2 regions of the Arthrobacter sp. A2-55 genome follow, and region 2 is predicted to be linked to the other one. Evidence: predicted binding sites of a transcription regulator. Region 2 holds the regulator's gene; the other holds the start of a gene.
What was found. The regulator LexA, encoded in region 2, represses DNA repair genes until DNA is damaged. The targets are predictions, from matches to a motif close to TCGAACANNTGTTCGA.

Region 1 (6,556 bases), on a different contig from region 2:
CCCAGTGCAACATTGCTCACGTCCGGGCCCACCGCGCTGACCACGCCGGTGGCTTCATGGCCCAGCAGGAAGGGAAAGTCGTCGCTGATGCCGCCCTGTTTGTAGTGCAGGTCGGTGTGGCACACGCCGCTGGTGAGGATGTCCACCAGCGCCTCGCCGGGGCCGGGGTCCGGCACCCTTACAGTTTGCAGTGTGACGGGGGCATCCTTGGACAACACGACTGCGCCCTGGACCAGGTGGACCATGTCTTACTCCTTGTATTTGCGGAAGGGAAGGCGGTTCAGACTCCCAGCTTCGCCATGACGTCATTGAGGGACGGGTTGGTTGCAGCGGAGCCGTCCGGATAGATCACGGTGGGCACAGTCTGGTTCCCGTTGTTCAGCTTCTCCACCAATTCGGCGGTGCCGGGAGTGTCTTCAATGTTGATTTCGGTGTAGCCAATCCCCTTGGCGTCTAGCTGCTTCTTCAAGCGCTTGCAGTAACCGCACCAAACGGTCGAAAACATCGTGATGGTGCCGGTTTCCGGGGTGTATTCCACGTTATTTCTCCTACGAATCTATTTCTGTGCCGTCGTAGCCACAACGCTACCGGCTCGCCCGGCTATTCCCGCCATTGGGGCGCCGGAAGTGGCACGATGGATGGCATGTGCGGACGATATGTGATGGCCCGGGCCGTGGGCGACCTGGTTGCGGAACTTGAAGCCGAGGCGGACGAGAACCTGGAGCTGCGCGCTTCCTGGAATGTGGCGCCGACTTCGGATGTGCCCATTGTGCTGGAGCGGCTTGTTGACGGCGTGGCCCACAGGCAGGTGCACGTGGCCAAGTGGGGTTTGGTGCCGCGCTGGGCCAAGGATGCCTCGGTGGGAGTGTGGGCCTTTAATGCCCGGACCGAAACAGTCCTGGAGAAGCCCACCTTTCGCACCGCCGCCAAGTCCAGGCGCTGCGCCGTCCCGGTGGAGGGGTACTACGAATGGAAGAAGCTTCCCGGAGGCGCCAAACAGCCGTACTTTGTCCACAATCCCGGCGGCCGGCTTATTTCCTTCGCCGGGCTGTACGAGTGGTGGAAGGACCCGGCCCTGGCGGACGGGGATCCGGGCCAGTGGCTGCTGTCCTGCACCATCCTCACCATGGCTTCACCGCCCGACGGCGAACTGGCAACCCTCCACGACCGGCTTCCTGTTCCGCTGGGGCAGGACACCCTGGGTGAATGGCTGGACCCGGGAAATACGACGCCGAAAACTGTCTTGGACGCAGTCCTGGCAGAGTCCTACAGCCTGGCTGCCGGTTGGGTGCTGGACCTGGTGGGCCCCGAGGTTGGCAATGTTCGCAACGATTCGCCGGAGCTCATGGCACGTCAGGCCTGAGCGAATGTCAGGCCAGGCCGGCCGCCGGACCAGCGGCTGCGGCACCATCCCGTTAGATAATGCTGAACAGGCACAGGGCCAGCGCCACCGCGGCGAGGGCTTCCTGCACCCCGAGTGCCGGCTGGATTCTTGGCGCTGAATCCTTCGGCATGGCGAAGGTGCCCAGCAGCCAGCCCGCGCAGGAGAGGCTCAGGATCACGGCCACTGCCATGTGTTGGATGATGGTGGCCAGTTCCTGGCTGGCACCGGCATGGTGCACGGTGTTCAGTGCCAGGGAGGCCCACAGGGCGACGGCCGAATATAGCAGGCGGTAAACTGCCGCCCCCCTCCCGGTCCCGGGAGGGCGTTCGCCTCTGCCCGCCGGTGCAGCCACCCGCCAGAGGAACCACATTCCCGCGCAGCCGGCGGCAGCGGCGGCAGCCGGAGACCCTATCAAGCTCCACAGCATTGCACCCGGGGCGAGGGCGGCAACTGCCAGTGCGGCACCATCCACCCTGGCCGGAGCCGATGGTGCCGTGACGGCCCGGGCGGCGCCCGCCAGGACGACGAGCACCAGGAGTGCTGCAACTGCTATGGGGATCATGGCCGGGGCCGCCTTACTCTGTGCATGCGAAAGTGCCGTCCTCTACGGGTGTGGGCACAGCCAATGGTCACACGCCAAGCTGGGGGAATTGGCGGGACATGTCGCGGGCGCAGCAATTTCGGGCAGATTCCCAGCCTGTTCACAGCGGGGATCCACATGGGGAATTAAACTGTGACGCGGCCCGTGTCGTCCACATCCCAGGTGGGGTTGTAGGCCACTTCCCAGCGGAAGCCGTCCGGGTCCGCGAAGTAGCCGCTGTAGCCTCCCCATGACTGGCGCGCCGGGTCGCGGACGACGGCGGCGCCGGCCTTGCGGGCCTGTCCCACCACGGCGTCCACCGCCTCCGGGCTGGACACGTTGTGGCTGAGCGTCACAGGCGGGATGGGACAGGCATCAAGGGCGGCTGGGTCCGTGCCAAGCTCTGCAGCCATGGCGGCCCTGTCCCACAGTGACAAAATGAGGCCATGGTTGACCTGGAGGAAAATGACCTCACCGGGGACGTCAAGCCGTGCCTCGCAGCCGAGTCCCGTGACGTAGAAGTCCCGGGAACGCGAAACGTCACGGACCCCCAGTGATATGAAATTCAGCCGTTGTTCCATGATGCCCCCTGTGTGTGGTCTGTTGGCACTCTGCAGCGCCGCCTCAGTCCTCGCCCTCTTCGGGCGACCAGCGGCGGAAGTCCAGGGACAGGTAGAGGGCAAGGGCGGCCGAGTTGCTGGCCTCCACCCGCAGGGCCACGTCCTTTTGGCCGTCGTTGAACAGGGTGTCCATGGTGGCCAATACCAGGTCCTCGGCCAATCCTTGCCGGCGGTGGAGGCGGTCGGTGATGAGTTCAATGATAAAGGGGGCGTCGGGCGTGTCGCTGCCGATGGCTCGTTCCACGACAAGGATTGCTGCCACGATTTTGCCGTCTTCATCCAGCGCAACATGGGAGGCGTTCGGCAGAAAATTCCCGTACTTCCCGGCCATGGAGGCCTTGATGTCTTCCAGGGCGGCTTGGAGCGATTCGCCGGCAACTCCGGGGTCATAGGCCGTGAAGTACAGTTCGCCCAGGCGGGGAAGGTCTGTTTCTTCCACCGTGCGGGAGGTTGTTTTGAGCTCGCGCTCCAACGGTGTGGTCCTGGCGATGAGGGTGACCATGTCAGTCATGGAACGCTCCTTATAGTCGTTTTGCGCCAGCAGCGTGGTCACGCCGATGACTATAAAGCCATGCTAGACGCCTCATGCCCTGGCAGCTATGTACATAACGCCCTGCGGCTGCTGTGAATGCCCGGCCCGGCGAGATGCTTCCCAATTGACGGCTTTCATGCCGCGTGATGTGAGCGTACACTGAATTACACTAGAATATACATTCTAGTAATTTTCGAAATCCCTGTAATAATGTTCCTTCCATGGACCGCCCTGCGGTGCCGGAGGTGGCCGGGTTTTTTGCGGTATGGACGGAGGTGGCAGCTTGGGTGGGCACATTTAGTGACTCCGTTGAGGTGTCCCTGTCGACAGCCGGCGTGCCGCTGCACTTGCTGTGGCAGGGGCGCCGTTACACCCTGGCGGCAGAACCCCTGTGCTGGTACCAGCGGCGGAACTGGTGGGATGAGGAAACCCGGGCCGCCCGGGGGGATGGGATTGGGCTGGTGGACCGCCAAATCTGGCGGGTCCAGGTCCACCGCGACGGCGCACCCGCCGGTGCTGCCCTGACCACCTTCGACCTGGTGCGGTACCAGCCGGGGGAGCGGTGGCGCATCATCAAGGTCCATGATGCCGTGGTTGAGCTGGCGGAAGGGCAGGATTTCAGTGCCTGAGAACCGGCATAAATTCGTACACCTCCATGCGGCCTCCGCTTACAGCGCCCACTACGGTGTTTCCTGGCCGGTCGATCTGGTGGAGGCTGCGGCCGCGGACGGAGCAGATGCACTGGCCATCACTGACCGGGACGGGCTGTATGGGGTGGTCAAGCATGTCAAGGCCTGCATGGCCTCCGGGATCGATCCGCTGCTGGGCGTGGACCTGGCCATCGTGGAACCAGGCGGGCTGGAACAGGCCGGGCAAGGCCTTGGGGGCCCGCCGGGACCGCGGCTGGCCCCACAGCCTGGCCAACGCCAGGGACCGGGTCCGGAGCAGGACGGCCGCGGGCTGGTGGAGTGTGGCCGGGTGGCCATTTTGGCGCATGGGGGCAGGGACCTGCCCGCCGGTGCCGGCTATGCCGCCCTGTGCCGGCTGGTGTCCTCAGCCCACTCCCGGCCCAGGGGACCCGTTGGGCTCACCATGGCGCAACTGGCGGCCGGGGTGCTGGATCCGGAAACCGGTGAACCGGCCTTGACAGTCCTGCTTGGCCCCTTTTCCAATGTGGGCCTTGCCATGGCCGGACGCAGGTATCTCCTGCCGCGCACCAAGTTTCAGGCCTGGGCGGCAATCATGCCCGCCGGCAGCATGGCGGTGGAAATTGTCAGCCACTTCAGCGAACCTGGCACCGCCCTGAGCACCACCCACGCGGTGCGCATGCTGAAGCTGGCCGAGGAATTCGGCGTGCCGGCGGTGCTGGCCAATGCCGTGCGCTACTGCACCCGGGACGACGCCCCCACGGCTGATGTTCTTGACGCGGCCCGGGCCATCGCCCCCATGCGGCGTGCGCCGGACCTGCAGCCCACCGGACAGGGCTGGCTCAAGGGCGCCACGGACATGCATGCCATGGTTCGTGAAATCGGACGCCAGGGTGGCTTCGGCGCACGGGAGCTTTCCCTCCTGTGGGCCAATACGCACCAGCTGGCGGACAAGTGCCGCCTCGATCCGGTCCATGACCTCGGCTGGAAACAACCCAGCACCCCTGAACCCGGCGTGCTGGGGCTGGCGCAGCCGGCGGAGCGCGAACTCTGGCAGCGGGTTGACGCCGGGCTGGGCTGGCGCTTCCCCGGGCTGCAGGGCGGACGGCTGGCCGCTGTGCGGGACCGGCTGACCCGGGAGATGGAAACCATCAACGAACTGGGGTTTGCCTCCTACTTCCTGACAGTCGCGGAAGTCTCCGAAATGATCCGCACCATGGGGGTGCGCCGGGCTGCCCGGGGCTCCGGGGCGTCGTCGCTGGTCAACTACCTGCTGGGGATCAGCGCCGTGGACCCCATCGCCAACGGGCTCTTGTTTGAACGATTCCTCTCCCGTGACCGCTCCACCCTGCCGGACATCGACCTGGACGTCGAAAGCGCCGAACGGCATGCCGTGTACCGGCGCATCTTTGAACGCTTTGGTTCCCAGCGGGTGACCTTGATGAGCATGCAAAACGCCTACCGGGCCCGGGGTGCCGTGCGGGACGCCGGACTGGCCCTGGGGATGGAGCAGGAGGACGTTGACGGGATCGCCAAGCAGCTGTGGCGGTTCTCGGCCAGTTCCTTCCGGGAAGCCCTGGCGGAAAAACCCGAGCTGCGTGACTTTGCCGCCAGGGTCGAGCAATCCCGGCGTGAAAACTCACTGCCCGAGCATTCCCTGGATGACCGGCCCCCGAAAGGAGGCGCCCAGCTGGACATGCTCGTGGACCTGACCGAAAGGCTGGACCGCCTGCCCCGGCACATCTCCATGCACCCGTGCGGGGTGATCCTGGGGGACTCCACACTGCTGAACCGCACCCCGGTGCAGCCCAGCGGACTGGGCCTGCCCATGAGCCAGTTCGACAAACATGACATGGACGCCATGGGCATGCTCAAGCTCGATGTCCTGGGGGTGCGCATGCAAAGTGCCATGGCATACGCCGTGCGCGAGGTCATCCGCCTGCACCCCTCCAAGGCGGAAGTGGTCGCCGCCGGCAAACACCCGGTGGACAGCAATGGGCAGGGACCGGCCTATGTGGGGGAGGACGGAACCATTGACCTGGACGCCGTCCCGCTCGACGACGAACCCACCTACGAACTGATCCGCAGCACACACACCCTGGGGTGCTTCCAGATCGAGTCCCCGGGCCAGCGCGAACTGGTGGGCAAAATGGCGCCGGCCGAATTCAATGACCTGATCATCGACATCTCGCTGTTCCGCCCCGGCCCCATGAAGTCCAACATGGTGAAGCCGTTCCTGGAAAACAGGGCCGGGTTCACCCCGGCACACTACGCCCATCCGGACCTGATGCCGGCCCTGGCCGAAACCCATGGGGTGACTGTTTTCCATGAACAGGTGTTGTGGACCCTCCACATCATGACCGGCTGCACCCTTTCACAGGCCGACGAGTACCGCCGCAAACTGGGGAACCCCTCGCAGGAGCCTTCCGTGGAAGAGTTCTTTCGGAATGCCACCCGGAAACGCCGCTACAGCCCGGAGGTCATTGAGGAGGTGTGGGGCACGCTGAAGGCCTTTGGCAGTTTTGGATTTTGCAAGGCACATGGGGCTGCCTTCGCCATGCCCACCTACCAGTCGGCCTGGCTGAAGGCGCACCATCCGGCGGAATTCTTGGCGGGGCTGTGGGAACACGATCCCGGAATGTACCCGCGGCGGCTGCTGGTGGCCGAGGCAAGGCGCATGGGCATCCCCATCCTGCCACTGGACATCAATGCCAGCACCGGGCATTACCGGGCTGAACGTTTGGCAGCCGCGGAAGGGCCGGTGACGGGCATCCGGTTGAGCCTGTCGGACAT
Region 2 (6,556 bases):
AAGAACACGAAGTTGGAGTCAGACGGCGCCGGGGTCAGCCCAAGCGCTTCAAGTTCAGTGACAATGCGGTCCCGCTGGACCTTGATGGCTTCGACATTCGCCAACAGGGAATCCGAATTGCGCAGGGCAGCCACGGCCGTGGCCTGGGTGATGGCAGACAGGTGGTACGGCAGGCGGACCAGGCGGATGGCGTCGGCGACTTCGGGTGCAGACGCCAGATACCCGACCCGGGCGCCGGCGAGGGCAAACGCCTTGCTCATGGTCCGCGAGACCACCAGCCGCGGCCGGCCCTCCTGCAGCGTCAATGCACTGGGGGTGCCGGTGTGGGAGAACTCCGCATAGGCCTCATCGACTATGACAATGGCCTTCGACGCCTCGCCTGCTTCATACACCGCCTCCACGACGTTAAGCCCCAGCGCGGTGCCCGTGGGATTGTTTGGCGAGCACAGGAGGACAACATTGGGGGCCTGCCGGCGCACCTGGGCTGCGGCCGACCCGGCGGACAGGCCGAAGTCGCCATCCCGGGTCCCGGCCACATAGTCCGTGCCGGTGCCGCTGGCCAGCAGCGGGTACATCGAATATGTGGGGGGAAACCCCATGACACTGCGGCCCGGGCCCCCGAAGGCCTGGAGCAGTTGCTGCAGCACCTCGTTGGATCCGTTGGCGGCCCAGATGTTTTCCTCGGTCAGGCCGTGTCCCAAATAGGCGGCCAACGCACGGCGCAATTCGGTAAATTCCCGGTCAGGGTACCTGTTGAGGCCGTCGAGCTCGTCCGCCACAGCTTTCAGGATTGCTTCCTTGGCATCCAGCGGAACCCCGAAGGTGTTTTCATTGACGTTGAGCAGGATGGGAACGTCCAGCTGCGGTGCCCCATAGGGATGGCGCCCGCGCAGATCGTCGCGTAGCGGAAGCTGGCTGAGGCGTTCAAACTGGTCCATGGGACCAGTTTAAGGTGAACCGGAGCAGCTTTACGAACTCGTGACGGCGGGCGTCCCACCATGTGGTCACTTGGCGCGGGGTACGTAAAGCTGCTGCCCGGCCTGCAGGACGCCCGTGGTCAGGCCGTTGAGCGCCACGATATCGGAGACAACGTCCCGGATGTCGCGGGTGGGGTCGCTGGCGGCTGCTATCGACCAGAGGCTCTGGCCCTGCAGGACAGTCACGGTGCCCGCGTAGTCAGCCATGTCCACCGAGCTGTGGGTGGTGGCGGCATTTGCCGGGCTTGCAATGGCCCCGAGCAGCACCGCCAACAGGGTGAAAACCAGGGCCGACGCGACAAGGATGGAGGGGATGCCCAGCAACAGCACGCGCCCACGCCGGGTCAGCGTCAGTGGCCGGGCTGGAATATGGGGTCCCGCCTGGGAAAACACCAAAGCACTCATGATCGAAGTTCCTTTCACACCATGGAGGTTCATCCTGTGCGTTTCCTGCCCAGGGCAGGTGCCGCAGCGGTTCCGCAGGAGCCAACTTCCATACACATTTTCATTGCTAGAACGTATGTTCTAACCGATGTACTACAGTTTTAGCATCTATTGACGACTGTTGCCAAGACTCGATAGAACAAATGTTTGAAATTCGCCCGATTCTGGCTTAATCTTGAAGTCAAGGACTAGCTGCTAATGGCAGTCCACCAGCAGGCACTGACATTTATGGGCCACCCGCACAGGCGGGCCCCTACAGGCAGACAGAGTGGATGCAGGCAGATGGCTGCAGGCCACGAAAGGACCGAAGGACCATGGCGCTACCGGAACCTCCGCACCGCATCCCGCAGGCCCCCAGCAGGGCGGGCATGAAGGGCCTGACCGTGCGGCAGAAAAAGATCCTGGAATGCATCCAGCGCTCCATTGCCGACAAGGGCTACCCGCCGTCCATGCGCGAGATTGGCGACGACGTCGGCCTGGCCAGCCTGTCCAGCGTCACGCACCAGTTGACCCAGCTGGAACGGCACGGCTACCTCCGCCGGGACCCCAAGCGCCCTCGCGCCATGGAAGTGCTGATCCCCCTGGTCCTGGACGACGGCATGGTGGAAATCGAGGGAGTTGAGGCCCCCAACCGCATCCGCAGCTCCAACGGCCTGAACTTCGCCGAGCTCAGCAGCTCCTCCGACACGGCATTTGTGCCGCTTGTCGGCCGCATTGCAGCCGGCGGGCCCATCCTCGCCGACCAGGTCGTGGATGACATCATGCCGCTGCCGCGCCAGATTGTGGGCAGCGGGGAACTCTTCATGCTCAAGGTTGCCGGCGACTCCATGGTCGACGCGGCCATCTGCGACGGCGATTGGGTTGTTGTGCGGCGCCAAAACACGGCCAACAATGGAGAAATCGTGGCCGCCCTCCTTGAGGACGAGGCCACAGTCAAGACTTTCCGCCAGCGCGACGGCCACACGTGGCTGCTGCCGCAGAACACCCGCTACGAGCCAATCCTCGGCGACACTGCCACGATCATGGGCAAAGTGGTTTCAGTCCTGCGCAGCCTGTAGGCAGGCCCGCAGCAGGACCGGGAGGGGTCTGCGGGCAGGCTGCCCAGCTGGCGATGCAGCCGGCTGGGCAGCCGGCCCGCCCACCGGGCCGGCCCTACTTGCCGGACAGTCTCTGGAGTGCTGAGAGGGCCACCGTACGGTCCTTGGTGGACCAGAACGGCGGGAGCGCGGCGCGCAGGAACCCGCCGTAGCTGGCATTTGCGAGGCGGGAGTCAAGGACTGCGACAACACCGCGGTCGCTGCTGGAGCGGATCAGCCGCCCCACCCCTTGCGCGAGCCTGATGGCCGCATGGGTCGCGGAGATGGCAATGAACCCATCGCCGCCGCTTTGGGCCACGGCGCGGGCCCTGGCCGTGACGAGGGGATCGTCCGGGCGCGGGAACGGAATCCTGTCAATGACCACGAGCCGGCAGGAGGCGCCCTGGACGTCCACACCCTGCCAGAGGGACATGGTGCCAAACAGGCATGTGTCCGGTTCGTCGGCAAACTGCTTGATGAGCCCCGCCATGGAGGAGTCCCCCTGGCAGAGGATTTTCACCTTGAGCTTCTTCCGGAGCTTCTCCGCGGCGTCTTCCGCGGCCCGCCGCGAGGAGAACAAGGCAAGGGTGCCGCCGCCCGCGGCCGTGATGAGTGCCTCCAGTTCGGCGAGCTGCTCGGGCGAGTTGCCAAAGCCTGGCTTGGCCAGGTGCGCCGCCACGTACAGCATCCCCTGCTTGGGATAGTCGAAAGGTGACCCGACGTCCGCCCCGGTCCAGTCGGGTGCACCGGCGCCCAGCAGCCCCAGTCCCCCGGCCGTTGCCTGGAAGGACTCGCCAATGGCCAGCGTGGCGGACGTCAGGATGACGGTGTGGTCCGCGAAGAGTCCCTCGCGCAGCTTGCCGGCCACGCTGAGGGGCGCGATGTTGACGACAGGCGGTTCGCCGTCGTCGGCCTTTTGATAGCCCTGCCCCGGCTTGAACGTGCCTGGGCGCGAGGCCCACACCACCTCCCGGGAATCGCCGGCGGCCAGCAGCCTTTCGCACAGGTCAAAGATGAGGTTCAGCCGGGCCCGGGCAATGGAGCGGCCGCCATCAGCTGCGGCACTGCCTTCCGGCTTCGAATCGGACAGTGCCGCCCGGGCTGCGTCCCGCAACTGTTCGACGGCGGACGTGTGGGACTCACTGAGTCCATTGGGCAGCAGTCCTGTCGGCGTTCCCGCGAACGCCAGGTCCAGTGCGGCGGCGGCGGCATGCAGGGCATCCACCGAGATTCCGGTGTGCTTGCGAGTGCTGGACGCCGCCGCCTGGACCATCTGCACGGAGAGCTGGCCGGTGACGGCGCCGGTGACCCGGTCCTGCAGCTCATGGGCCTCGTCCACCACCACCACGTCGTAGTCCGGCAGCACAGCAATGCCTTCAAAGGCGCTGATGGCAAGCATGGCGTGGTTGGTCACCACGATGTCGGCCTCGGCACCCTTGGCCCGGGCCAATTCGGAGAAGCAGGTCTCGGCCAGCGGGCACTTTTGGGCGCCCAGACATTCCATGGACGTCACTGACACCTGGCGCCAGGCCTTGTCCGTGACACCGGGGAGCAGTTCGTCGCGGTCGCCTGTTTCGGTTTCCTCTGCCCACTCGCGCAGGCGCACCACCTCACGCCCCAGCGGCGAGGTGGGTCCCGTGGTGGCGCCGGGCAAGTGCGCCACGCTCGAGTCCTCCCCCAGGCTGAACAAAGCGCCCTCGGAGGAATCCTCTGAGGGGAAGCCTCCCCCGAGTTTGTGCCGGCAAACATAGTTGCTGCGGCCCTTCACGAGCGCCACGTCGATGGGCCGGGGCAGCAGCGGTTCGAGGGCGGCCAGCAGCCTGGGCACGTCCCGTCCCACAATCTGGGCCTGCAGCGCCAGGGTGGCGGTGGCCACGACGGACGGCTTTCCGCTGTCGAGGGCGTGCACGATCAAGGGAATGAGGTACGCCAGTGACTTTCCTGTGCCCGTGCCGGCCTGGACCAGCAGGTGGTTGCCTGTTTCGATGGAGTCAACCACGCGGCGGACCATCTCATGCTGGCCTTCGCGGAGCTGCCCGCCCATGGCGGTCACGGCGCAGTCCAGCAGCTCCAGCGCCTGTGCAGCCCGTGCCTTCTCGCCGGCGGAACTGTTCGGGCCGGTTGCGCCGGTGGCGGTTGCCGTATCACCCATGCTGGACAAAGGGCTCAACCTCGGAGGCCAAGTCTTCACGAACGTGCACATGTGCCATGGTGCCGTGTTCACCGTGCTCCAGGCTGATGATTTCGGCATCACTGCGGTGCAGCCTGTTCAAAACATCCCCCCTGTCATACGGGATCAACAGGGTCAGGTCAACGCTGGGCCGCGGGATGGATTCACTGATGGCTTCCAACAGTTCATCAATGCCCTGCCCGGTCCGGGCGGAGACCACCACGGTGCGGGGTTCGTGCTGGCGGAGCCTTTCCACCACAAAGGGGTCGGCAATGTCGGCTTTGTTCAGAATGATGATTTCCGGAATTTTCAGGGCACCGACTTCCGCGAATACGCTGCGCACGGCCGCGATCTGCCCCTCAGGGTCCGGGTGGGAAGCATCGACAATGTGCAGGATGAGGTCAGCGTCCGCCACTTCCTCCAGGGTTGAACGGAAGGCCTCCACCAGCTGGGTGGGCAGGGAGCGGACGAATCCGACAGTGTCAACCAGGGTGTAGCCCAGCCCGTCCGAGGTCTCGGTCTTCCTGACGGTGGGGTCCAGCGTGGCAAACAAGGCGTTTTCCACCAGGACGCCGGCGTCGGTGAGCCGGTTGAGCAGTGAGGACTTTCCGGCGTTGGTGTAACCGGCGATGGCCACGGAGGGAACCGCATTGCGCTTGCGGTTGGCCCGCTTCGTTTCGCGGGCAGGCTTCATGGCCGCAATCTCACGGCGCAGCTTGGCCATGCGGGTGCGAATCTTCCGGCGGTCAAGTTCCATCTTGGTTTCACCGGGGCCGCGGGAGCCGATGCCGCCACCGGCTGTGCCGACCCGCCCGCCGGCCTGGCGGGACATGGATTCGCCCCAGCCACGCAGGCGCGGCAGCAGGTACTCCATCTGCGCCAATTCCACCTGGGCGCGGCCTTCGCGTGACTGCGCATGCTGGGCAAAAATATCCAGGATCAGGGCGGTCCGGTCGATGACCTTGACCTTGACCACCTCCTCAAGGGTGCGGCGCTGGGAGGGGGCCAGGTCACCGTCAATGATCACGGTGTCAGCACCCGTGGCGTGCACGATGTCCTTCAGTTCCTGGGCCTTGCCCTGGCCCAGGTAGGTGGCAGGGTCCGGCTTGGCACGGCGCTGCACCAGCCCGTCCAGCACCTCCGAGCCGGCGGTCTCCGCCAGCGCCGCCAATTCACGCAGCGAATTTTCCGCATCAGCCATGGTGCCGTTGGACCACAGCCCTGCCAGGACCACGCGTTCCAGGCGCAGCTGGCGGTATTCAACCTCGGTGACGTCCTCCAGCTCGGTGGACAGCCCGGCCTTGCGGCGCAGGGCGTTGCGTTCTTCAAGTTCGGACTGGTCGCCGTCGAACCTGCTGTGTTCAAAGGCCAAGTCCGAGACCGCCTGGGCCCGCCCCAGTGCGGGGTGGCTGCTGGCCGCGGATTGGGGGTCCTCGGCGTCCAACCGTGCCTCCTCGCGGACGGCACGGCCGACAGCTGCATCCTTGGCCAGGATGCGGTCGATGACGGCCTCGATCTCGGCCACGGAAAGGTCCTGTCCGGAGCCGGTTCCGGCTGCCTTGTCCGCCGTGCTGGAGGTGGCGGTGCCCGAACCGTCCGCCGCTGAACCGGAACCGTGGGCACCCGATTCGCTCGGGGGCACGTTCCGGTCGGCGGAACCGAGGGGTGCAGATGCGTTGGTCATGTTCTCCTTATGGGGTTGTCTTCAATCGTAGTCCCGGGCACCGACGCACACACCTTTGGCCGCCCATGTCTGTGGATAAACACACAGGCCCGGTCAACCTCATTAGGCGTGCCTAGATACCGGTGGCCCCGTTTTCGCACTAATCTGGCAGAACTATGGGTACTCAGGGCGCAGATCACTACTTCAGTTCACAGCCGTCAACTCC

Region 1: a site for LexA is predicted at 3,287-3,302, ahead of LPN03_RS00380 (DUF6504 family protein). Genes of this name have one in related genera too.

What each region holds. Positions count from the first base shown of each region.
Region 1 covers NZ_JAJLOZ010000001.1:85,725-92,280, reverse strand. Annotated here, with positions in the region: gene LPN03_RS00410 (S-(hydroxymethyl)mycothiol dehydrogenase) at 1-245, opposite strand, end outside; gene LPN03_RS00405 (mycoredoxin) at 281-538, opposite strand; gene LPN03_RS00400 (SOS response-associated peptidase) at 644-1,363, shown strand; gene LPN03_RS00395 (hypothetical protein) at 1,416-1,946, opposite strand; gene LPN03_RS00390 (VOC family protein) at 2,111-2,545, opposite strand; gene LPN03_RS00385 (GNAT family N-acetyltransferase) at 2,589-3,095, opposite strand; gene LPN03_RS00380 (DUF6504 family protein) at 3,338-3,745, shown strand; gene LPN03_RS00375 (DNA polymerase III subunit alpha) at 3,738-6,556, shown strand, end outside.
Region 2 covers NZ_JAJLOZ010000007.1:37,700-44,255, reverse strand. Annotated here, with positions in the region: gene LPN03_RS03710 (histidinol-phosphate transaminase) at 1-938, opposite strand, end outside; gene LPN03_RS03705 (LysM peptidoglycan-binding domain-containing protein) at 1,005-1,382, opposite strand; gene lexA (transcriptional repressor LexA) at 1,736-2,479, shown strand; gene LPN03_RS03695 (ATP-dependent DNA helicase) at 2,574-4,649, opposite strand; gene hflX (GTPase HflX) at 4,642-6,351, opposite strand; gene LPN03_RS03685 (class I SAM-dependent methyltransferase) at 6,507-6,556, shown strand, end outside.